Regions from separate parts of the Streptomyces sp. NPDC048637 genome, predicted to be linked through region 3. Evidence: riboswitches for the same ligand, from Rfam matches in the RefSeq annotation. Region 3 holds a riboswitch; each other region holds the start of a gene.
What was found. Region 3 has a riboswitch for cobalamin ahead of AB0C46_RS28095 (ABC transporter substrate-binding protein). Riboswitches for the same ligand answer to the same signal wherever they lie in the genome.
Positions count from the first base shown of each region.

Region 1: it holds a riboswitch for cobalamin, as region 3 does, so the genes downstream of both, thiI (tRNA uracil 4-sulfurtransferase ThiI) here and AB0C46_RS28095 (ABC transporter substrate-binding protein) in region 3, are expected to answer to the same signal.
Region 2: it holds a riboswitch for cobalamin, as region 3 does, so the genes downstream of both, AB0C46_RS31875 (prenyltransferase/squalene oxidase repeat-containing protein) here and AB0C46_RS28095 (ABC transporter substrate-binding protein) in region 3, are expected to answer to the same signal.

Region 1 is NZ_JBEZHQ010000043.1:24,540-31,958, forward strand. Features, by position in the region: gene cobF (precorrin-6A synthase (deacetylating)) at 170-988, opposite strand; gene thiI (tRNA uracil 4-sulfurtransferase ThiI) at 985-2,346, opposite strand; cobalamin riboswitch at 2,507-2,725, opposite strand; gene AB0C46_RS34595 (helix-turn-helix transcriptional regulator) at 2,983-3,996, shown strand; gene AB0C46_RS34600 (multidrug effflux MFS transporter) at 4,389-5,627, shown strand; gene AB0C46_RS34605 (CGNR zinc finger domain-containing protein) at 5,713-6,243, opposite strand; gene AB0C46_RS34610 (MFS transporter) at 6,300-7,419, shown strand, end outside.
Region 2 is NZ_JBEZHQ010000036.1:8,021-15,439, forward strand. Features, by position in the region: gene AB0C46_RS31855 (ECF transporter S component) at 41-937, opposite strand; gene AB0C46_RS31860 (ATP-binding cassette domain-containing protein) at 934-2,562, opposite strand; gene AB0C46_RS31865 (CbiQ family ECF transporter T component) at 2,559-3,725, opposite strand; gene AB0C46_RS31870 (SCO2322 family protein) at 3,722-4,408, opposite strand; gene AB0C46_RS31875 (prenyltransferase/squalene oxidase repeat-containing protein) at 4,408-5,712, opposite strand; cobalamin riboswitch at 5,883-6,044, opposite strand; gene AB0C46_RS31880 (MBL fold metallo-hydrolase) at 6,386-7,419, opposite strand, start outside.
Region 3 is NZ_JBEZHQ010000027.1:2,453-9,871, reverse strand. Features, by position in the region: gene AB0C46_RS28115 (MFS transporter) at 1-391, shown strand, start outside; gene AB0C46_RS28110 (serine protease) at 479-1,285, opposite strand; gene AB0C46_RS28105 (serine protease) at 1,307-2,107, opposite strand; gene AB0C46_RS28100 (hypothetical protein) at 2,443-3,183, shown strand; cobalamin riboswitch at 3,536-3,717, shown strand; gene AB0C46_RS28095 (ABC transporter substrate-binding protein) at 3,759-4,778, shown strand; gene AB0C46_RS28090 (iron ABC transporter permease) at 4,775-5,890, shown strand; gene AB0C46_RS28085 (ABC transporter ATP-binding protein) at 5,887-6,705, shown strand; gene AB0C46_RS28080 ((2Fe-2S)-binding protein) at 6,781-7,419, opposite strand, start outside.

The DNA of each region.
Region 1 (7,419 bases), on a different contig from region 3:
CGCCTGATGCTGCCGTCACCGCGCCGTGGGGACGGCCCGAGAACGGGGGCGGTGGAAGCGCACCGGCGCCTGACACGGGCATCAAGTGGCCGCGCACCGCAGCACAGCCGGCCGGGGGCCGGGCATCAGGAGGCAGCTCACGGCAGCGGGAGGTGACGGCAGAGCGGAGCTAGCAGGAGGCCGTTGGACCGGCACCTTCCGACGGCTCGGGACCGTCGTCGCGCAGCAGACAGGCATCCATGATCCAGCCATGACGCTCCCGGGCCGCGGCACGCAACTCCAGTACCCGGTCGGCGGCTTCGGCCAGCGGACCGGAGACCAGCAGCTCCTCAGGTGTGCCGACATAGGCGCCCCAGTACATCCACCAGCCCTCCTCCCGGTGGGCGGTGAGCGCCGCACCGACATCGAGCATCACGGCGACGTCCTCGCCCGCGGCGAGCCCGGACCCGGCGACGTGACGCCCGGGGGCGATCCGGACCGGACGGCCGAGCCGGGTCAGCGTCGTACGGTGGCGCGCGGCCAGCACCGAGACGCTGCTCACCCCGGGAATCACGTCGTACGTGAAGGGCACCGCACCCCGGGCGGCGACCTCCTCCAGCGTGTCGATCGTGCTGTCGTAGAGCGCGGGGTCACCCCACACCAGGAACGCGCCGGTCCGGCCCGGTGCCAGCTCGTCCCGGAGGAGCCGCTCGTACAGGGCGGCGCGGCGGTGGCGCCAGTCCACGACCTGCGCCTGATAGCCGGCCGGGCTCGCGGGGGAGCGGTCGCGCCGCGGGTCCTCGGCCTCGACCACCCGGTGCCCGGGGCCGGCGTGCTCGGCCACCAGCTCCCTGCGCAGCCGGGTCAGTTCGGACGCCCGCGCGCCCTTGTCGAGCAGGAAGAACACCTCACAGTCCCGCATGGCCCGCACGGCGGCCAGCGTCAGATGCTCCGGATCTCCCGAGCCGATCCCGATCACACGGATCCGCCGCAGGCCCTCCCCGGTCATGACGGCACCGCCCCGGACGGCTCCGCCGCGCACACGGCCGGACCGGGGCGGCCGGACGCGGGTCCGCCGTCCGGGCCGTCCGCGCAGGCCTCCCCGTCCCCGTCGTCCGCGCCGGTCTCCCCGTCCCCGCCGGTCTCTCCCGGGTACATGACCTGCACCTCACGCAGCAGACCCGCCACCACGTCGTCCAGGTCGAGCCGCTTCTCCACTGTGCGCAGGCCCGTCAGCCCGGCCCGGAGGGAGACCCGGGGCGGGGCGAGGAGCTTGCAGCAGTCCTCGTCCGGCAGCACGGAGATCTCCGCGGTGCCGATGGACCGGGCCTCGTCGATGATCTCCTGCTTCTCCCAGCCGACCAGCGGCCGCAGCACCGGCAGGGTGGCGGCCTCGTCGACGGCGGCCATGTTCGCCAGGGTCTGGCTGGCCACCTGCCCCAGGCTGTCGCCCGTCACCAGGGCCTCGGCACGGGGCCGGCCCGCCAGCGCGGAAGCGGCGCGGACCATCAGCCGTCGCTGTGCGACGACCTGAAGCCGGCCGGCCCCCGCGATGGCCAACTGCTTCTGCGCGTGGCCGAGGGCGATGACATGCAGTTGCCCACCGGGCTGGTAGCGGTTGAGTTCCCGGGCGAGCGCGTAAGCCTTGTACACGGAAGCGGCATTCGTGTACGGAGCACCGGTGAAGTGGACGAAGTCGCAGCGCAGTCCGCGACGCATCGCCCGGTAGGCCGCCACCGGCGAGTCGTAGCCACCGGAGAGCAACACCAGGGCGCGTCCGCTGGAACCGACGGGCAGTCCGCCCGGCCCCTGGTGTCGGGTCCAGGAGACATAACTCTCCTTACGATCGATCTCGACCGAGACCCGCACATCCGGGCTGGAGAGATTCACCGGCAGACCTCCCAGAGCTTCCTGGACCCGCGCCCCGAGAAACCGCTCGAACTGCGACGAGGTCATCTCGAAGCTCTTGTCCCGTCGCTTGACCCGCACGGCGAAACTGATCCCGGGCCGCTCGGCCCGGACGCCGGCGAGCGCGTCCACGGCTGCCGTGGTGAGGTCCGCCACGGTGCTCGGGACGCGCAGGGCGGGCTCCACCGAGTTGAACCCGATCACCCGGCGGGCGCGCTCCACAAGGTCCTCCAGCGGGACCTCACCACCGAGCACGGTGACGTCCTGACCGGACTTGATCCACGTGGAACCGCCGATGCCCTGCAAGGCGCTGCGGAGGTTGTCGTGCAGCCGCTCGGTGAACCGGTGCCGGTTGCGGCCCCTGAGGAAGATCTCACCGTGCTTGAGCAGGACACAGGGCCCGCCGGGGCGGGGCGTTCCGGGGGAGGGGACGGAGGGAATGCTCGGATCGCCGGGCACGAAACTCTCCTTCGCGAGTCGTCGTGAGGATCGTGAGGACCGGTCCCGAGCCGTGAACGGGAGGCGGGCCCGCCCACTCCTGCCCTGGGCAGGGTGGGGAGAACGCACCACTCGCTCTACGTCCCGCTACCGGGTCGCCGTGGATACGTGCGCGGTGATCGCACCCCGCACGAGCAGTGGCAGGTCTTCGGACTCGTGGGCACCTCCCGAAGGACGGGACACCTACTGGCCGTCGCTTCCCGGGCCACACACGGACCCAGTGCTTCATGACGGCGGTCGTTCCCACTCACCGCTGCGAGGCAGTTCCGGACTCCCACCGGCTTCCCTCTTACGACACCCCGACTGGCGGGCGGGGCGAACCAGCTGCGGGTCCAGGGTAGACAAGCCGGCGCGGGGTCCGTGTCGGGGAGGCGGGTGCCTGCGACGCCGGTGTTCCTCTTGGCCGGCCCTCATCCGCTGCGCTGGCCGAGCGCGCCGAGGAGGTGCCCGTGCGCCAGGCAGTCCTCCCCGTCCAGGCACGAGGCGTAGGCCCTCCGCAGCACGGTCGTTGAGGAGCAAGGCCGGCCGGTGCGCGTGCCGTGCAGCCGTCTTCATGAACACGCTCCAGGTGCTGGGGGAGGGGTAAACTGCCCGCTCGTGACCCGGGTTCACCAGCTCGCCGGCGCGGTCGGTTCCGCCGCGCTGGATGCGACGTACGCGGCGTACTACGCGTCGATCGCACAGGCCGACGAAAGCCGCGACGGCACCGTCCGGCACCGGCTCCGTCCGGAGGTCGGCGACGGCACGATCGAGGTGACGTCGTTGCGGAGCGGGTTCCACATCGTCCGCTACGACGTCGCTTTCGCCGGAGGGCACCAGGTCGGGTACGCCTTCCCGGGCGACCACTTCGAGCTGGAGCACTGCGTCGACGGGCGCATGCACATCAGGGACGCCACCGCCGGCGCCGGCGACCTGCACGCCCGCTCGGTGTCGCTGAGCCCCCGTTGTGCCACCGAAGGCGTCGTCGCACACGGCGACGCTGAGCGGTACCGGGCGGTGTCGATCACCGGGTCCTGGACCGGGCTGGAGTCCTACCTCGGCGGTCTCGGCACAGGCGCCCTACCGGCCATCGGACCGGAGAAGGCCGCGCGCGAGCGGTATCTGGGCCGGTCCGCCGCGTTGCGCCCGGTGGCCGGTCCGCTGGAGGAGATCTTCCTGCACCGGCGCTCGTCCCCGGGGCGCCCGCTGTTCATGGAATCGCGGCTCGTGGCGGCGCTGGCCGCACTGATCGACGGGCTCACGGTCACCGCGCCGCCCGCAGACGCCCGGGACCGCGCTCTGGACGACCACGAGGTGGCCGCCTTGCGCCGCGTCCCCGAGCTGCTCTGGCGGGAACGCCACGCACCGCCGACGCTGGCCGGTCTGGCCCGTGCGTCGTCGATGTCGGTCCGGCGCCTCGGCACCGGGTTCCGCGCGCTGTACGGGACGTCGGTGAGGGAGTACCACCGACGCCGCTGCCTCGACCGGGCCGCGGCTCTGCTCGTCGAGACCGACTGGCCGGTGGCCCGGATCGCGCACGAGGTCGGCTACGCCTCACCCAGCAATTTCGGCTACGCCTTCCGGCGCGACCGGGGCACCACCCCCGCCCGGTTCAGGCGGGCGCACTCCTGACACCCGTCGGGGCAGGCACCGCGCTCCACATCCCCGGCCCCCTCGCTCCACACTGCGGCGCGGCCCCGGCACCGACGATGTGAGACGCAGCGGTCGCACCGCCGTCGCCTTGTCGTGAGCATCACCTTCGGCGCCACGCTTCGGCATGACCTTCGGCGTCACGTTCGGCAGGAACTTCGGCGTCACGTTCGGTATGAACCTTCGGCGTCGCCGACCGGACAGATTCCTCCATCGCCGAGGAGCGGCAGCGCCTCGACCGAATCCGGTCGGTGGCAGCGACGGCCCCGGCGCGGCCATGTCCACAGCTGCGACACGACGACAAACGCGACAGAGGGGAGTCCTTCCGTGCGATCCAGGTATCGCTCACAGCAGGCACCCTCGGATGGAGACCGATGACCGTCAGCATCGACACCGCGAGTGCTCGGACCGGAACGGGGCGACTCGTGCTCGTCCTCGGCGGGCTCTCGGCGGTATCGCCGTTCGCGATCGACATGTACGCGCCCGGCTTCCCTCAGATCGTCACCTCGTTCGGAACCTCGAAAACGGCCGTTCAACTCTCCCTGACGGCCTGCCTCGCCGGGCTCGCCGTCGGCCAGGTCGTGCTCGGGCCGGTCAGCGACGCGATGGGGCGACGACGCCTCCTCCTGGCCGGCTCCGGCCTGTTCACCGCGTTGTCCTTGGTCTGCGCGTTCGCTCCGTCCATCGCCGTGTTCGACGTGGCCCGACTGCTGCAAGGCATCGCCGGCAGTGCGGGGATCGTCATCGGACGGGCGGTCATCAGCGACCGGTTCACCGGCACCCACGCGGCCCGTCAACTCACCACGCTGAGCGTGACCGGGTCGACCGCGCCGATTCTGGCGCCGGTGGTCGGCGGCCTCATGCTCGGCGTCGGCTCGTGGCGTCTGGTGTTCGTGGCGCTGGCCGTGACCGGGCTGCTGTTGTGGGCCGCGGTCTGGTCATGGGTTCCCGAATCGCTGCCCATCGAGCGGCGCCGGACCGGCGGTCTGCGAGCCGTGTTCGCCGCGATGGGCGGATTGCTCCGGCGTCGCGAACTGGTCGGCTACCTCCTCGTCATGGGAGGTGGCCTGGCCGCCCTGTTCGCCTACATCACCGGCTCGCCCTTCGTCTTCGAAGGCATCTACGGCTTGTCGCCCACGGTGTACAGCCTCGTCTTCGCCACGAACGCCGTCGGCACCGTAGTGGCCGGAACGATATTCGGGCGGCTGGCCGGGCGCGTACGGCTCAACTCTCTGCTCGCCATCGGCGTGGCCATCACCGTGCTCTCCCTGATCACGCTGGTGACCCTGCTCGCCATCGGCATCAGCACGTTCCCCACCACATGGGCCTGCCTGTTCGGTCTGACGTCCGGCTTCGGACTGCTGCTGCCCGCGTCGACGGCCATCATCCTCGCGGTCGGCAGCGATGCCCCCGGAGCCGCCTCCGGCCTGCTCGGTGGCGCCCAGTTCGTGCTCGGCGCGGTGGCCGCACCGCTGCCCGGCGCTCTGGGTAACACCACCGCCATGTCGACGGCGGTCGTGGTGCTGGGCTCGGTACTCCTCTCTGCGGCAGCTCTGATCACGCTCGCCCGACCGTGGCAGGGCAGCCATGGAGAGCCCGTCGGCCAACCCTGAGTTGGCGGCACTGTGCCCCTCGACGTATCCGAGAAGAGGGAGCTCGTGACCACCGCGGAACGTGCTTCGACGGTGCCCTTGTCCTTCACGGCTTCTGTGCTGCCTGCCGGACGCGGTACCGGCGCACGGCGTCGCGGTTCGCGCAGGTGGGGGAGCAGTAGCGCTGCCGGCCGCCCCGTGTGAAGTCACCGTAGGCCCGGCCGCATTCAGCCAGGGCACAGCGCCCGAGGCGGTCCATACCGCGGCAGGTCAGATGCAGGGCGGTGCCCACGCTGACCACCGCCCGCACCACACCGGCCAGGCCCAGGCCGTCGGCGCGGTAGTGGATGTGCCAGCCGCCGTCGGCGTGGTCGGTCAGCCGGGGGTGCGCGGACGAGGTCGTCAGCAGCTCGTTGAGCAGGGCGGCCCGCCGCTCGGGGGTATCGGCGTCGACCACCGCGAGCCAGCACGGGATGAACTCCAGGATCTCCGCCAGGTCCTCGTCGCCCACCGGCCGGTCGATCGCCATGCCCGCCGCGACGCAGCGTTCGGTGAATTCCTCGGGGGAGCGGGGCGGCGTGGCCGCAAGGTCGACGATGAGTCGTACGGGATCTTCTCCGTAAGGGTTCTGCTGCACAAGGGTATTACAGCAGGCTTGCTCCGGAAGGCTCCAGCCCGGAAGGAAGCACGTCCATGCCCAAATGGCTGCCGTTAGTTGCCACTTGCTCGGGAACGTTCATGCTGCTCGTCTACTCGACGATCGTGACGGTGGCGCTCCCCAGCATGGCCCACGATCTGCACGCGGGCTTCGGCTCTTTGCAGTGGATCGTCGATGTCTACACCCTCGCCCTGGCGGGGCTGTTGCCCGGCATGGGATCACTCGGTGACAACCTCGGGCGCAAACGCCTCTACCTGGCCGGCCTGGTGCTCTTCGGCGTCGCCACGCTCGTCTGCGGCCTGGCCGGCGAGGACACCGTGCTGATCGCCGCGCGGGCGGTACAGGGCCTGGCGGGTGCCGCGATGTTCTCGACCCTGCTGCCCCTGATCGGACTCACCTACACCGGGCGTGACAAGGGGGTGGCCTTCGCGGTCTGGGGCGCGGTCGCCGGTGCCGCCGCCGGTATCGGCAATGTCGCGGGCGGAGTCCTGACGCAGTTTCTGTCCTGGCAGTGGATCTTCTTCGGCGGAGTGCCCGTCTGCGCGATCACGGTGGCGCTGTCCGCAGCGGTGCTGATCGACGACACCGGCACCGCGACCCGCATCGACTACCTGGGCATCGTCACCTTCACCCTGGCGGCGATCGGCATCACCTTCGGCATCATCCGCGGCGGCGAGCAGGGGTGGGGTGCCCCCTCCGCGGTGCTCGGCCTCGTCGCGGGCCTGGTGATGCTCCTCGCGTTCCTCCTCGTCGAGCGGACCAGCAGCAACCCGATGATCCCGTTGGACCTGTTCCGCACGCGGGAGTTCAACGGAACGCTGGTCGCCGCCATGGGCTACTACCTCGCCGGCTTCGGCGCGCTGCCGGTCATGTCGATCTGGCTGCAGGACGGCGTGGGGCTCGCCTCCCTCCCCACGGCCCTGGTCATCACCGTGCAGCCGGTGGCGTTCTTCGCCACCTCCGCCGTGGTCGGCAGCGCACTGCACCGCCTCCCCTCCCACCGGACGCTCGGCGGCGGCACGGTGGCCGTGGGCCTGGGCAATGTCCTCATGCTGACCGTCGACGCGGACTCGTCCTGGGCGGCGCTGGTACCGGGACTGATCCTCACCGGAATCGGCGCGGGCATCGTCTCCCCGGTGCTGCCTGCCATCGCCA
Region 2 (7,419 bases), on a different contig from region 3:
GCCAGCGGTCACCGGCCACCCGGCAGGGGTGGGCCGCAGGTCAGCGGGAGGCGGCCCCTCGGGGCGGATCGGGAGCGAAGGAGGTGGGGACGTCGAAGGCCGCGCGGCGCGTGGCGCGGCGCAGGGCCTTGAGGACGGTGCCCCCGAGGGTGAAGGTGAGGATCACGGTGACCAGAGCCCGGGGGAGGTCCCAACCGAGGGAGGTGGCAAGGCAGTAGGCGAGATAGCGGGCGAGGTTCTGATCGAGCGGGTCGCCCGGGACGAAGGAGACCCCTGAGGTCAGGCCCGCGATATAGGGCCAGCCCTGGAGGTTCATGACCAGGCCGTAGAGGACGGCGGAGATGGCTCCGTAGGCGGCGAGCACGACGAGTTCACCGCGGCCGCGCAGCCGGTCGGGCCCCGGCAGCAGGCCGGCGCCCATCGACACCCACCCCATCGTCAGCATCTGGAACGGCATCCAGGGGCCGACACCGCCGGTCAGCAGCGCCGACGCGAACATCGCCACGGAACCCAGTACGAATCCGAACCCGGGCCCCAGGACCCGGCCCGAGAGCACCATCAGGAAGAACATCGGCTCGATGCCGGCCGTCCCCGCGCCCAGGGGGCGCATCGCGGCCCCGGCCGCGGCCAGTACGCCGAGCATCGCGATGGCCTTGGCGTCCAGGCCGCTGTCGGCAATGGTGGCCACGACGACGGCGAGCAGCATCGGCAGCAGCGCGGCGAACAGCCAGGGCGCGTCCTTGGAATGGGCGAGCCCGGAGGCGGAGTCGGCGAGCAGCGGCCAGCCGAAAGCCATCACGCCGATGGCCGAGATCAGGGCCAGAGCGGCAATGGAGCGGGGACCGAGCCGAACGGCACGGACCTGGTGACCGGTGCCGGGGCGGCCGGAGCCGGAGACGGGGCCGAGGCCCTCCGGACGGGGTGGGGGCACGGTCATGCGAGGGCCTCCAGGGCGCGGGCCACCTGAGGAACGGTCAGCCAGGGCAGCGGAGCGAGGACCTTGGCGACCTGCGGCGCGAAGGAAGGAGAGGAGACCACGACCTCATCGGTGGGACCGTCGGCGACGATCTCGCCGTCGGCGAGGATGACGACGCGGTGCGCCAGTTCGGCGGCGAGTTCCACGTCATGGGTGGCCAGGACGATGGCGTGGCCCTCGGCGGCCAGGTCGCGCAGCACCTCGATCAGACGGGCCTTGGCGGCGTAGTCCAGACCGCGGGTGGGCTCGTCGAGAAGGAGCAGAGGCGGACGGGCGGTCAGCACGACCGCGAGGGCAAGGGCGAGCCGTTGGCCCTCGGACAGATCACGGGGGTGAACGGATTCCGGGACATCCGGCAGCAGCCGGGCGACCAGGGCCCGGCAGCTGCCGGCGGGGGCGCCCGCGTCCTGGTCGGCCGCGGTGCACTCGGCGGCGACGGTGTCCGCGTAGAGGAGGTCACGAGGTTCCTGGGGGACCAGCCCGACATGCCGCAGGAGGTCTCCGGGACTGGTGCGGTGCGGGACGGCGCCACCGACCCGCACCGTGCCGGACGACGGCTGATGCATCCCGACGAGGGTGGTGAGCAGGGTGGATTTCCCCGCACCGTTACGCCCCATCAGAGCGATCGTCTCGCCACCCCGCACGGTCAGATCCACCCCGTGCAGCGCCTCGGTCCGCCCCCGGCGCACACCGAGCCCGGAGACGTCCGCGGCAGCATCCGGCGTTGCCGGCGTGCCCCCCGTGCCCCTTCCTGGCGCCTGTGGCGGGACGCCCGTCAGCTGCTCGCGCAGGGGGGCGGCCTTGCGGCGGGCATCGCGGACGGAGAGGGGGAGAGGGGACCAGCGGGCGAGGCGGCCGAGGGCCACGACCGGAGGGTGGACGGGAGAGACGGCCATGATCTCGGCGGGGGTGCCCATGACCGGGGGCGCGCCGGGGGAGGGAAGCAGGATGACCTGGTCGGCGTACTGGACCACGCGCTCCAGACGGTGTTCGGCCAGCAGGACCGTGGTACCGAGGTCATGCACCAGCCGCTGGAGGACGGAGAGCACCTCTTCGGCCGCGGCGGGGTCGAGCGCCGAGGTCGGCTCGTCGAGGACCAGGACCTTGGGGTGGGTGGTGAGGACCGACCCGATCGCCACCCGCTGCATCTGCCCGCCCGAGAGCGTGGTGATCGCACGGTCGCGCAGCTCGGCCAGGCCCAGCAGGTCGAGGGTCTCCTCGACACGGCGGCGCATCACCTCGGGGGTGAGGCCGAGCGATTCCATGCCGTAGGCGAGTTCGTCCTCGACGGTGTCGGTGACGAAGTGGGCCAGCGGGTCCTGGCCCACGGTGCCGACGACATCGGCCAGTTCACGCGGTTTGTGGGTGCGGGTGTCACGGCCGTCGACGGTGACCCGGCCGCGCAGAGTGCCGCCGGTGAAGTGCGGGACGAGGCCGCAGACGGCGTTCAGGACGGTGGACTTGCCGACGCCGGACGGGCCGACCAGGAGACACAGTTCGCCCTCGGGGACGGTCAGGTCGATGCCCTGGACGGCGGGCGCCGCGGCATCACCGTAGGTGACCGAGACCTGCTCGAACCGGATCACGGGGTGGGCTCCTTCGTACACGGATCGACATCAGAGGCACGGCGGCCGCCACGGGACGCACCACGGGACCCGGCACGGTCCGCGCTCGACGGGAGCGGGGCGACGAACGCGGGCAGCAGCCCCACGAGAACGGAAACGGCCGGCCAGAGAGGGAGGACGGGGGCGGTGAGCGGGACGGCGGGCGGGTGCAGGGCGGCCGGCGCATAGTCGTTCGCCCAGATCATCAGGGCGGCGACGGCCATGCCGGAGCCCGCGACCAGCCAGGCGCGGGCGCCCCACCGCTCGGGTCGGTAGCGGCTGCGCACCGTCCGGCGGCCACCGAGCCACAGCCCGGCGAGCGCCGCCGCCAGCCCGGCGAGGAGCAGTGGCAGCCCGTAGCCGCCCCCGGTGTCGCCCAACAGCCCATAGGTTCCTGCGCAGACGCCGAGCAGCCCGCTGAGGGTGAGCACGGACGTGGTGTGCCGTACGGCGGGCGGCACCTGGGCGCTGCGGCCGTAGCCGCGCGCGTCCATGGCCGCGGCCAGCGCCACCGAACGCTCCAGCGCACCCTCCAGCACCGGCAGCCCGACCTGGAGGAGTGCCTTGAACCCGCGGTCGGGACGCCCGCGCAGCCGGCGGGCGGCGCGCAGCCGCTGGACGTCGGCGACCAGGTTCGGTGCGAAGGTCATCGCGACGACCACCGCGACGCCCGCTTCGTAGAGCGCACCGGGCAGGGACTTCAGGAGCCGGGCGGGGTTGGCGAGCGCATTGGCGGCGCCCACACAGATGAGGAGGGTGGCCAGTTTCAGCCCGTCGTACAGGGCGAAGACCATGCCCTCCGCGGTGACCCGGCCACCGATCCGGACGCCCTTCGCCCAGTCCGGCAGCGGCACTTCGGGCAAGGTGACGAGGGTGTGCGTACCGGGAATCGGCGAGCCGAGGAAGAAGGCGAAGACCAGCCGGATGGCGATCACGACCAGCCCGAGTTTGACGAACGCGCCGTACGAGCGGGCCCACGGCGCGTCCGTGCGGCGCGCCGCGACGACATACCCGGCCACGCCCACCAGCAGCCCCAGCAGCAGCGGATCGGTGGTGCGGGAGGCCGCGGTGGCCAGGCCCAGCGCCCACAGCCACCAGGCGCCGGAGTGCAGCGCGGTGGTGCGGGTCGCCTGCGGGGCGCTCATCCGCGTCGGCGGCGTGCCTGCCACACCGCTGCCGCACCCAGGAGGACGACGGCCGCGACCCCGCCGAGCAGCCCGGCGGACGGCCCGCCGTCCCCGCTCCCGTCGCCCCCGCCGTTCGCGCCGTCACGGTCCCCCGCCGCCCCCGCGGACGGCGCAGCGGAGGCCCCGGCCCCCTTCGACCCGTTCACGGCCTCCGCGCACCCCGCCTTCGGATAGCCGGCGATGGCACACAGCAAGGCGTTGGCGTCGTAGCGCAGCGGCCGGGCGACCGCCGCCAGCGCCTCGCCCGCCGAGGCGTCCTCGGACACCTGGGCACACTCCGACCTGGCCTTCGGCGGCCGCTCGCCGCCGGGCGCGTCCGCCGCGGTGCCGAAGTCCAGGACGATGCCGATCCGCTTGCGGCCGTCCTTGGCGGGGGTGTCGCGGCAGATCGCATCGAAGCCGGCGGCCGTGCGCGGCTTGCCGGCCGCGGCGGAGTCTGCGCCGACGGTGAAGCGGAAGCCCTCGACCGCGCCGTCGGCCGGCCGCAGGGTGGCCGGCCCCTGGGTGGCATACGTCCAGGAGCCGCCCTTGCTGTCCCAGAACGACCAGTAGCGATACTCCTGCCCCTGCGCGGGCCCGGCGGCCAGGCCGGTGACCGTACCGGCCAGCAGCACGGCGCCGGCGATCCTGGTACGCCGCATCAGAGCTGGTTCTTCTTACGGTTGCTCAGCAGGAACCCGATGCCGGCGCCGATGGCGAGGCCGACGCCGATGACCCACCACACGCTGATGCTGCCGCCGTCCGTGGAGTCCTCGGCGTCCTCGGTGTCCTTTTGCGGTGCGGCGGCCGGCTTGGGGCCGGTGGCGTTGAGCGCGGCCACCAGGTCGGTGCCGCCGAAGGAGCGGGGGTCGGTGCCGGTGGCATGCGCGGCCAGCACCAGCTGGGCGTACGCGGCGGGGCCGCTCTGCCCGGCCCAGTCCGCTGCGTTCTTCTCCAGCCACTTCAGCGGCTTCGCGGCGGCGGCACCGTGCCCGCCGGCCGCCAGCGCCACCACGGCGTCGGCGGTGTTGCCGACGTCGGGCTGCTTCTCGGCGCCCGGCATCGCGGAGAGCAGATGCTGCCCGTTCTTGTCGAGCTGGGCGACGAGGTAGGCGCCGCCGCCCTCCGCTGCCTGTGCCGGATCGCCCTTGCCCGCCTTCTCGCTCCCGTCCTTGCAGTTCAGCGGCTTGACCGGGGTCTCTTCCCGGTGATCGGCGGGCGCGACGACAAAGCCCTTGCCGCGGGCTCCGGTCGCGGCGGCCGCCGTGGCGTCGGCGTTCGGGGCGGCGCCCTTGAGCTGGAAGGTGAACGCGCCGCGCTCGCCCTCCTTCGCGTCGCAGCCCAGCTGGAAGGTGAGCAGCCCGTCGTAGGGGGTCTTGCCGCCCTTCTTCGACGTCACCGACTGCGGCTTCTCACCCGCCGCCGCGAGGGCGCCGATGACCACGGACGTGGAGTTGGCGTCGCTGGCCGAACCGGCCATCGAACTCCAGCCGCCGTCCTCGTTCTGCACCGATTTCAGCCAGTCCACGGCCTTCTTCACGGCGTCACCGTGCCCGCCGAGCGCGGCCAGCGCCTGCACCGCGGCGGCCGTCTGGTTGGTGTCCCGCATGGTCTTGCTGTCGCAGGGCTTGCCGGGCTCGGCGCGGAAGGCGGTGAACGAGCCGTCGGCGCACTGCTGCCCGACCAGCCAGCGCACGGCGGGCGCCGCGGGCCGCAGCCCCACCGTGTCCTGTGCCAGCAGCGCGAGCGACTGCCGCCAGACCCCGTCGTACTGCGGGTCCTTGGTGCCGTACAGGCCGTCCGGCAGCTTCTTGGGGGACGCGGACGGGGAGTCGGCGTACGCGGCGGGGGCAGCGGCCGCGCCCAGCACCGCCGCGGCAGCCAGCGCCGTGGCGGCGCGGCGCGCCAGGAGGGCGACGGGGTGCGTCAGGGGGGCCTGGTGAGCCATGGAAGCCATGGGGGCCATCGGGTCGGTGCCTCTCGGGTCGGGTCGTGGCGATGTACGCAGCCACGCTCGGCCGGCCACCCGCGCGCCGATCCCCTTGGATCGCGGACGCGGTGGCACCGGGCTCAGCTCCGTATACCTCGACGGTGCCGCGCACCGGCCGTCCGTGTGGCGGACGGTTCCGGTGGCGGGAGCCTTGGTCGTGCCCTCTCGGGTGCTCCGGCTCGTACGGCCGTCCCTGCCGGGTCAGCCGGCGCGGTACGGACGGGCCGTCCTCACGGTTGCGGGTCAGCGCCGGATTTCCACCGGCTTCCCCCGATCGGGTACGGATGAAGTTGTCCCGCACACCTTAACCGGCACCCGGCGGGCGCTCGCTCGCACGTACGAGCCGACCGAACCAGACGCGAGCCGGGCGGAGCCGCGCACGAGCTGGGCGGACGGGATCCGGGCACAAGCCGGGCACGCAGGCCGGGCGCGAGCCAGTCACGGGCCGGGCGAACGGATCCGGGCGAACGGAGCCGGGCGCGAGCCAGTCACGGGCCGAGCGCACGGAGGCTGGGCGCCGAACCGGCCATGCGCCGAACCGGCCGGGCGCCGGGTACACGTCAACCAGCCCGCTCGTCCCCCCTCCCCCTCCCCCTCCCACCCCGCATCGCCGCGGAATTCGCCACAGAACGCGAGGACGAGACGACCGCTACCCCACCGCCTGGTACCTCACCGGATCGGAGCCCGGCACCCGCTCCGCATGCCCCAGCTTCACCAGACGGCGCAGATGGGCCTCGGCCTCCGAGACAGCGATGTTGCGGGAGCCGTACGGGATCTGCTCCCAGGGGCGGTTCCACTCCATGGCCACGGCGAGCTGCCAGACGGTGCGCGGTTCCTGGAGCAGGGTTCGCAGCCGGGCCAGCCGCTCCTCGTGGTGGGTGATCAGCTCGCGCACCCGGCCGCCGGCGTCGGCGAAGGCGTGCTGGTGCGCGGGCAGTACCTCGGCGGGGGCGAGCCGGCCGACGCGTTCGAGGGAGTCGAGGTAGTCGCCCAGCGGGTCGGTGCCCTCCTGCAAGCTCGCCATGTCGTGCGGGCCGGGAGGACCTCCCTCGTCGTCCGGGGCCTGGTACCGGCCGATGTGCGGGGTGATGCCGGGCAGGAGGTGGTCGCCGGAGAACAGCCGGCCGAAGCCGGGGGCCCGCGCCGAGGGATGTTCCTCCTCCAGGTGGAGGCACACATGCCCGGGGGTGTGACCGGGCGTCCAGATGGCGCGCACCCGGCGCCCCGGCAGGTCGAGCAGCGCGCCGGGTTCGATGCCGCGGTCCGGCAGTGCGGCCCGCCGGCCGGGCAGTTTCCGGCCGCCTCCGGTGGCGCGTGCCGTGCGCAGGGGCGCCAGATGGTCGTCCGGTGCGCCCGCGGCCGCGAGCTTGGTGAGCAGGTAGTCGAGCCACTGGCCGGGTTCGGCCGCGCGTGTGCGGCGGACCACCGCGGTGTCGGCGGCGTGCATCGCGATCCAGGCGCCGGAGGCCTCCCGGACCTTGGCGGACAGACCGTGGTGGTCGGGGTGGTGGTGGGTGATCAGGACGCCGTGGAGATCGGTGAGGTCGAACCCGCAGGCGGTGACGCCGGCGACGAGGGTGTCCCAGGAGTCCGGGTCGTCCCAGCCGGTGTCGATGAGCACCGGCCCGCGGTCGGTCTCCAGGAGGTGGACGAGGGTGTGGCCGAGCGGGTTGTCCGGGATGG
Region 3 (7,419 bases):
GGGGCGTCTGCGCCCCGAGTTCGCGCTGGCCGCGGCCAGCGCGCTCACCGGTATCGGCCTGGGCTGCACCGCCGCCGTCCACTCCGTGCCGGGGTACGCGGCGACCGTGGTGCTGTGGAGCCTGGGTGAGATCGTGATCTGGCCGACCTGCATGACCTTGGTCGCCGCCCTGGCGCCACCCCACCAACAGGGCGCCTACCAGGGCTGGTTCCTTTCCGTGTGGAGCGTCTCCGTGGCCCTGGCACCGCTGCTCAGCTCACAGCTGATCGGGGCCTTCGACGGCACCACCGCGGTCTGGGCGGCCTGCCTGGCCCTGGCCCTCCTGGCTGCCGCCGCCCACCTCCTCCTCGCCCGGCTCCGCCGGCCGGACTTGACGAGGGGAACCGGCTGATCTTGTCGGCATTTCCGGGGCGCGTGCGTTTCTCCGGAGGAGGCGGGGCGGCCGGCTGACCGGCCGCCCCGCCTCACGACGCGTCCCTCACCGCAGTTGCCGGGTGATCTCCTGGGAAAAGGCCGCGACCCGGGTGTAGACGCCGGGCGTGGGGGTGGCGGCATTGCTCTTGGCCAGCCAGCTGACGATCCCGATCAGCTTGCCGCCGGCGACGAGCGGGCCTCCGCTGTCGCCTTCGGCATGGTGGGCGCCGGTGACCGCGTTGTTGGCACAGACGTGCATCGTGGGGCCGAAGTCGCCCCCGGGATTGAGCCGTTGGCATGTCCGGTCGGGCAGGACCCGCAGGTGCGCCGACCGGAGCACGTTCGCCTGGCGGTCCTCGTTGTCCAGCAGGCCCCAGCCGTAGACCCGGGCGCCGGTGCCCGGGCGGTACAGACCGAGGTCGGCAGCCGTGGCCACGGGCAGCGGGGTGTACTTCGGGGGCATGGGCCTATCGAGCGTGAGGACGGCGACATCGTTCTCCAGGTGGCGGCCGAAGCGCGGATGGATCCAGGCCTTGGTCACCTTGCGCATCCGGCCCTCGTGGTGGCGCAGGTCGGTACGGCCGGCGACCACCCCCAGATCGGTGGGGGCCTCGTCAACGACGCAGTGCGCGGCGGTGACGACTTTCGTCGGAGTGACCAGGGTGCCGCCGCAGAATTGCCCCGAACGCGGATAGGTGTCGGTCTGCCGCCACAGGTTGACCGTGACGGTCCATGGTGCCGCTGCCGTGCCGGCTTTCTGTCCGCCGATGACGGCCTGGGCGGTGGGGGCCGGCAGCACGGCGAAGCCGGCGCCGACGAGCAGCGTGAGACATGCCAGGGCCGACCGGCGCAGGTACCTGTGTCGTGTCATCTGAATACTCCCTGCTTCCCGTTATCCGGCGATCCGGCTCTGGAGGAGCGGGTAGTAGGCGGCCGACTTCACGGCGACGCCCGGGTAGAGGCGGCTGGTGCAGCTGCCGCCGCCGCTGATGACGCCGACGAGCCGCCCCTTCACCACGACCGGTCCTCCGCTGTCCCCGCTGCATGCGCTGACTCCGCCCGCCGGGTAGCCGATGCACATCGTGTAGGCCTTGTTGTACCTGCGGGTGCCGTACGCCGTGATGCACTGCTCGTCGCCCCTGTTGGGGATCAGCGCGGTCTGCAGCGGCGGCACCCGGCGGTCGTCGTCGCGGCCCGTCGTGGAGCCCCATCCCAGGACCCTGTTGGGCGTGCCTTCCTCGTACAGCTTCTGCTGTGCCGGGGTGGCGAGCGGCAGGGTCCGGTACGGCATGGGGGCGTTGAGGGTGAGGACGGCGAGGTCGTGCGCGTACGTGGCGCCGTTTCCTTCGGTGTCGGCCTTGGGATGGATCCACAGCTTCGCCACCTTGCGGACGGTGCCCTTGCGGGTGTCCCGCAGGTCTTCCCGCCCGCCCACCACACGAACGCCCTCGATGGTGGCCGGGCTCACGCAGTGGGACGCGGTCAGCACCTTGCGCGGCGCGACCAGCGTGCCCGCGCACTCCGCTTCCTTCACGTCCTGCGACGTCAGAGCGACCGTCCAGGGATATTTCTTGATCTCGGCGCGGTCTCCCCCGACGACCGCGGCGGCGGGCGGGGTGGCTGACACCACCAGCGCCGCCCCCGCCAGGACCGCGCCCGCCACGATGCCGTGGCGCCTTCTCGCTTTGCTCATGGAGCCTCCATTGGCGATCGAACAAAGTCGCCCATGGAGAGGCTGTGGAGGGCAGCGCGGTTGCCTGACACGGCGGACGGGCCACGCATGGCGAGAACTGCCCGCCGGACAACGGCCGTTGACCGATCAAGGGCCGCCGACGAACAAGATCACATGGGCGTGCCCGTCGAGTGCCACCCCGCACCCCACTCCCCCGCACCGCACTCCCCTGCACCGCATGACTCTTGCTGTGTAAGATAGTGCGCCATGGAGGAGGCATCCGCTCCACGCGCCCAGTGGCTCAGCTGCGTGCTGGGCATGTGCCGATCCCCAGTCACCCACACCGCGGAGAAACCATGACGCCGACTGTCGAAACCGTGATCCCCCAGGCCATGGCGACATGGCGCCGCCTCGGGGTCGATGAGGACACAGCCGCCGAGATGGCCGAGGATCTGGCCGCCGACCTGACCGCCGCAGCACACGACGGCCGGGACGCCGGTGCGGTCATCGGGGACGACGTGGACGCGCTCGCCACCTCCTGGGCGGTCGAGCGCGGACTGCCGCCCCTGCACTGGCGCGTGAAGGAAACCGCGGTCGCCGCGGCCGGAGGAGCCTTCGTGCCGGCCATCCTCGCGCTGGTGTTCTGCTTCCTGTCGTGGGATCACACCTTCGACCCCTGCGCGAGCTGGGCCGAACCTGGCGGAGGGACGCCGGGCACCTGCCGCAGCACCCTCGAATCCCCCTGGATGTGGGCCGGCTGGGCCGGCTGGGCCGGCTGCGCGCTCCTCGCCTTCTTCATGATCCGGCGCACCGTGAGCGTGACGCTCCAGCACCATCTCGCCCCCGCGCGCGAGGCGACCCTGCGGGCCCTGCCCAAGGCCCTGCCCGTCATCATCGTGGCAGGGGCCCTGGTGGGCGGGGGGATCGGCCTGCTGGGCGAGCCCGTACTGGGGTATTTCGCCATCCTGGCCCTGCCGGTCGCGCTGGTCGGCATGCTCGGCACCGTCGCAGCGGGAGCTGCCCTGCTCCGGCACCGGACCTGCCCGACGAAGGAATTCCCGGCGCAGCAGCCAAGGCCCGGACGCCGCCACCTTTGACTCGTCGGTGTTGAAGAAGCTGCTGACGGACGGGTGGCCCGCACGGTCGGCATGGACGAGCCGGCCGTCCCTCCGCACGCTGCAACGGCCCCAGATACGGATCTCGGGGTTGGCGCCGAGTTCACTCGTCGGCAGCTCCACAACCGTCGAGAACACGTTGGCCTCCGTGTTCGAGTCCACACCGGTCCACGGCGAAGGGCCGCCGAGATGAGGCGCGGTGATATCGATCGGATTCAGGGCTTGCCGGCCTTCCCGGTGCACGCAGATTCCCCACGCTGCGTTATCGGCAACAACAAGACAACGACCGGGTCACTCTGGCCGTCCGCCTCGCGCCCTTTTGTCCGCGACTCAAGGAAACGTAATATCACCTGGTCATCATCGCGACGGGAGACAGGAAGCCGGTGAGAATCCGGCACGGTCCCGCCACTGTGACCGGGGAGTGGACCCTCGACAACGCCACTGCGCGCAGCGCGGGAAGGCGGGGGGAACGTCGATCCGGGAGTCAGGAAACTGGCCTGTCGCGGGCCCGTTCCGAGGAGCGCGGACTCCCCAGGAGGCTTTACGTGTACGACCGCATGCCCCGTCCCTCTTTCTCTCCCCCGTCTGCTCCGCTCCGCCGCGCCCTGTGCGCCGCCGCTGCGGCCGCCGCCCTGCTGTCCGGCTGTGGCACGACCTCGGGCAGCCCCGGAGACGGGAAGCCCGCCGCCTCCCCGGCGAAGGGCTTCCCGGTCACGATCGACAACTGCGGTACCCGTACGACCTACAAGAGGCCGCCGGCAAGGGCGGTCACCATCCATCAGCACCCGGCCGAGCTGATGCTCGCGCTCGGGCTCAAGGAGCGGATGGCCGGAACGTCCTTCCCTGACTCGGCCGTCCTTCCTCAGCTCAAAAAGGACTTCAACTCCCTGCCGGAGCTGGCGAAGAAGGAACCGTCGTTCGAGACCGTCCTGGAGAAGGAGCCGGACTTCGTCTACGGCGGCTACGGCAGCGCGTTCGCCGAGAACGAGGGCCGCTCCCGCAAGGCGTTCACCGACGCCGGTATCGACACCTACCTCAACCGCGAGTACTGCGGCAAGAAGCAGGTGTCCGTGACGGACATCTACGCCGAGATCCGCACCATCGGCACGATCTTCGGCGTACCGGAGCGGGCCGACAAGCTGGTCGCCGACCTCCAGGGGCGGATCGCCAAGACGGAAAAGGCGGTCAAGGGCGCACCGGCCGTGCCGGTGTTCGTGTACGACAGCGGCGACAAGACGGCGTTCACCCCGGGCGGCAAGAGCCTCGGCACCGAGCTCATCCGGCTCGCCGGCGGACGGAACATGTTCGCGGACCTGGACGACGTCTTCGGTGACGCGTCCTGGGAGCAGGTCGTCGCCCGCAAGCCCGAGGTGATCGCGATCTATGACTACGCGGGCACCGGAAGCGTCGAGCAGAAGAAGAAGTTCCTGCTCTCGCAGCCCGCCCTCGCCGACGTCCCCGCCGTGAAGAACAAGCGGTTCGTCGTGCTGCCGCTGACCGCCACGCTGGTCGGTGTCCGAGCGCCGTACGCGGTCGAGGACCTGGCCCGCGGGCTGCACCCGGAGAGGTTCCGGTGACGGCCCCTGCACAGACCGCTCCCCCCACCACTCCGGTCGCAGGCGGCAGCGGCGGTGCGGACCGGCCGCGCCGATGGTCCTTCGCCGTCGCCCTCGCCGTCCTCGGTGCTCTGCTGCTGCTGTCCGTCACGGCGGGGATGGCCATCGGGTCGGTGCAGGTGCCGCCCGGTGAGGTGTGGGGCATCGTGACGCACGCGCTGGGCGCCGACTGGTCGGAGCCGGTCTGGTCCAAGGCGCGCGAGACGATCGTGCTGGAGGTACGGGCACCACGGGTGCTGCTCGGGGCGGTGACGGGTGCGGGGCTCGCTGTGGTGGGCGCCGCCATGCAGGCGCTGGTGCGCAACCCGCTGGCGGAGCCGTATCTGCTGGGGGTTTCCTCGGGTGCGTCCCTGGGCGCCGTCATGGTGATCGTCTTCGGGGTGACCCTGTTCGGGCCGGTGTCGCTGTCGGCCGCCGCGTTCGCCGGGGCGCTGCTGACGCTCCTCCTCGTGTACTCGACGGCCCGCGCGGGCGGGCGCATCACGTCCGCGCGGCTGGTGCTTTCGGGGGTGGCGGTCGCGGCCGTCCTCACCGCGGTGATGGACCTGTTGCTGCTGACCACCGACCGGGGCAACGAGGCGCGAGCGGTCCTCGCCTGGACCCTGGGGGGTCTCGGCGGCGCGCAGTGGGACACGCTGTGGCTGCCGGGCGCGGCGCTGCTGCTGGGCATCGTCGTCCTGCTGGTCCAGGCCCGGTTTCTGAACCTGTTGCTGGCGGGCGAGGAGGCGGCCACGACGATGGGGCTGGACGTGGCCCGGTTCCGGGCCCGGATGTTCGTCCTGCTCTCCCTCGTCACCGGAGTGCTGGTGGCGGCGGCCGGGCCGATCGGCTTCGTCGGGCTGATGCTGCCGCACATCGTGCGGCTGTTCGTGGGCGGTGACCACCGCCGTGTGCTGCCGACGGCCGCGCTGGCCGGAGCGGTGTTCCTGATCTGGGCCGACGTCGCGGCACGGACGGTCGCCGCCCCGATGGAGATCCCCGCCGGCGTACTGACGGCCCTGTGCGGCGGGCCGTTCTTCCTGTGGCTGATGCGCCGGGACGCCCGGCGGAGCACCGACCGAGGAGTGGGATGACCGCGACCGAACTCGCCGTGGAGAGCGTCACTCTCACCGCCGGCGCACACCACCTGGTGCGTGCTGTCTCGCTGACGGCCCGGCCGGGTGAGGTGGTCGGGCTGGTCGGCCCCAACGGCAGTGGCAAGTCCAGCCTCCTGCGCGCCGTCTACCGCGTCCTGCGCCCCGACGCCGGGTGCATACGCGTGGACGGCGCCGACGCCTGGTCACTGCCGGTGCGCCGGCTGGCCCGCACGCTGGCCGCAGTGGTCCAGGAGTCGGGTGCGGACTTCGACCTGACCGTGCGGGAGGTCGTCGCGATGGGCCGCACACCGCACAAACGGCTGCTCGACGGCGACACCGCCGAGGACGCCCGGCTCATCGCGTCGGCCCTGGAATCGGTGGACGCCGCCGGCCTGGCGGACCGGCCCTTCGACCGGCTCTCCGGGGGTGAGCGCCAGCGGGCGCTCATCGCCCGCGCCCTGGCCCAGCAGCCCTCCCTGCTCGTCCTCGACGAACCGACCAACCACCTGGACATCCGGCATCAGTTGGAGGTGCTCGGCATCCTGCGGCAACTCCCCGCCACGGTCCTGGTGGCCCTGCACGACCTGAACCTCGCCGCGTACTACTGCGACCACCTCTACGTCCTGCGCGACGGCGAGGTGACCGCCTCGGGGCCGCCCGCCTCGGTACTGACCCCCGAGCTGCTGGCCGAGGTGTACGGCGTAGCGGCCGAGGTCGTCGTCCACGCGCGCACGGGAGCACCCCAGGTGACCTTCCTCCCGGGGAAGCCCGTTCAGCCGGCCATGGCGGGGGCGGAGCACTCCGGCCCGTGATCCTGGCGTGCACTCGTGACGCCGACCGCGGTTCAGCGGGCGGTGGTGTCGAGGTGACAGGTCCGGACGGAGTGATCAGGCAGGTGCCTTCTCGCGGTTGAGGACGCACTCGTCGCAGTAACCGACGCCCGGGACTCGGTAGTAGAGGCAGCAATTGCGGCGACGGTAGGCGAGGGGGTGGACCGTGAGGGTGCCCGCGCTCTTGAGGGGCTCCCGTTCCAGCAGGGCAGTGACGAGCGGGAGCGGCGGGTGCGGGGCATCCGGGGCGCGGGCGTCCAGCGTGTGTACGGCTCCCACGAGCGTGGCGGCGGCGTTGCCCCGTAGCACCTGTGGGGAGAGTCTGAAGTGCCGCCGCATCGCCTCGTCCAGCGGCAGCAGGTTGCGTACGACGACGCTCTCGTACAGGGCGTCGGGCACCTCATCACCACGGGCCGCCGCGACCCGCTCGGGCAGCCACAGGTCGATCGGGCCGGACTGGGCCGCGCGCCACCACAGCCGCTCGGGCGCGAGGTCGGGTACCTCACCGGTCAGCGCGGTGACGGCCAGGGCGACCGACCACAGCCGGGCCGCCGTTCCGATGTGGAGGGTCGAGGCCGCCACCCGCCGCTGATCGGTGCCCAGCCGCAGGCCCACGGCCTCGACGGCCCCCTCCAGCACCGCCTGCTCCCCGTACAGGTCCGTGAGCGGCAAGAAGTCCGCGGCGTCGGTCCGCGG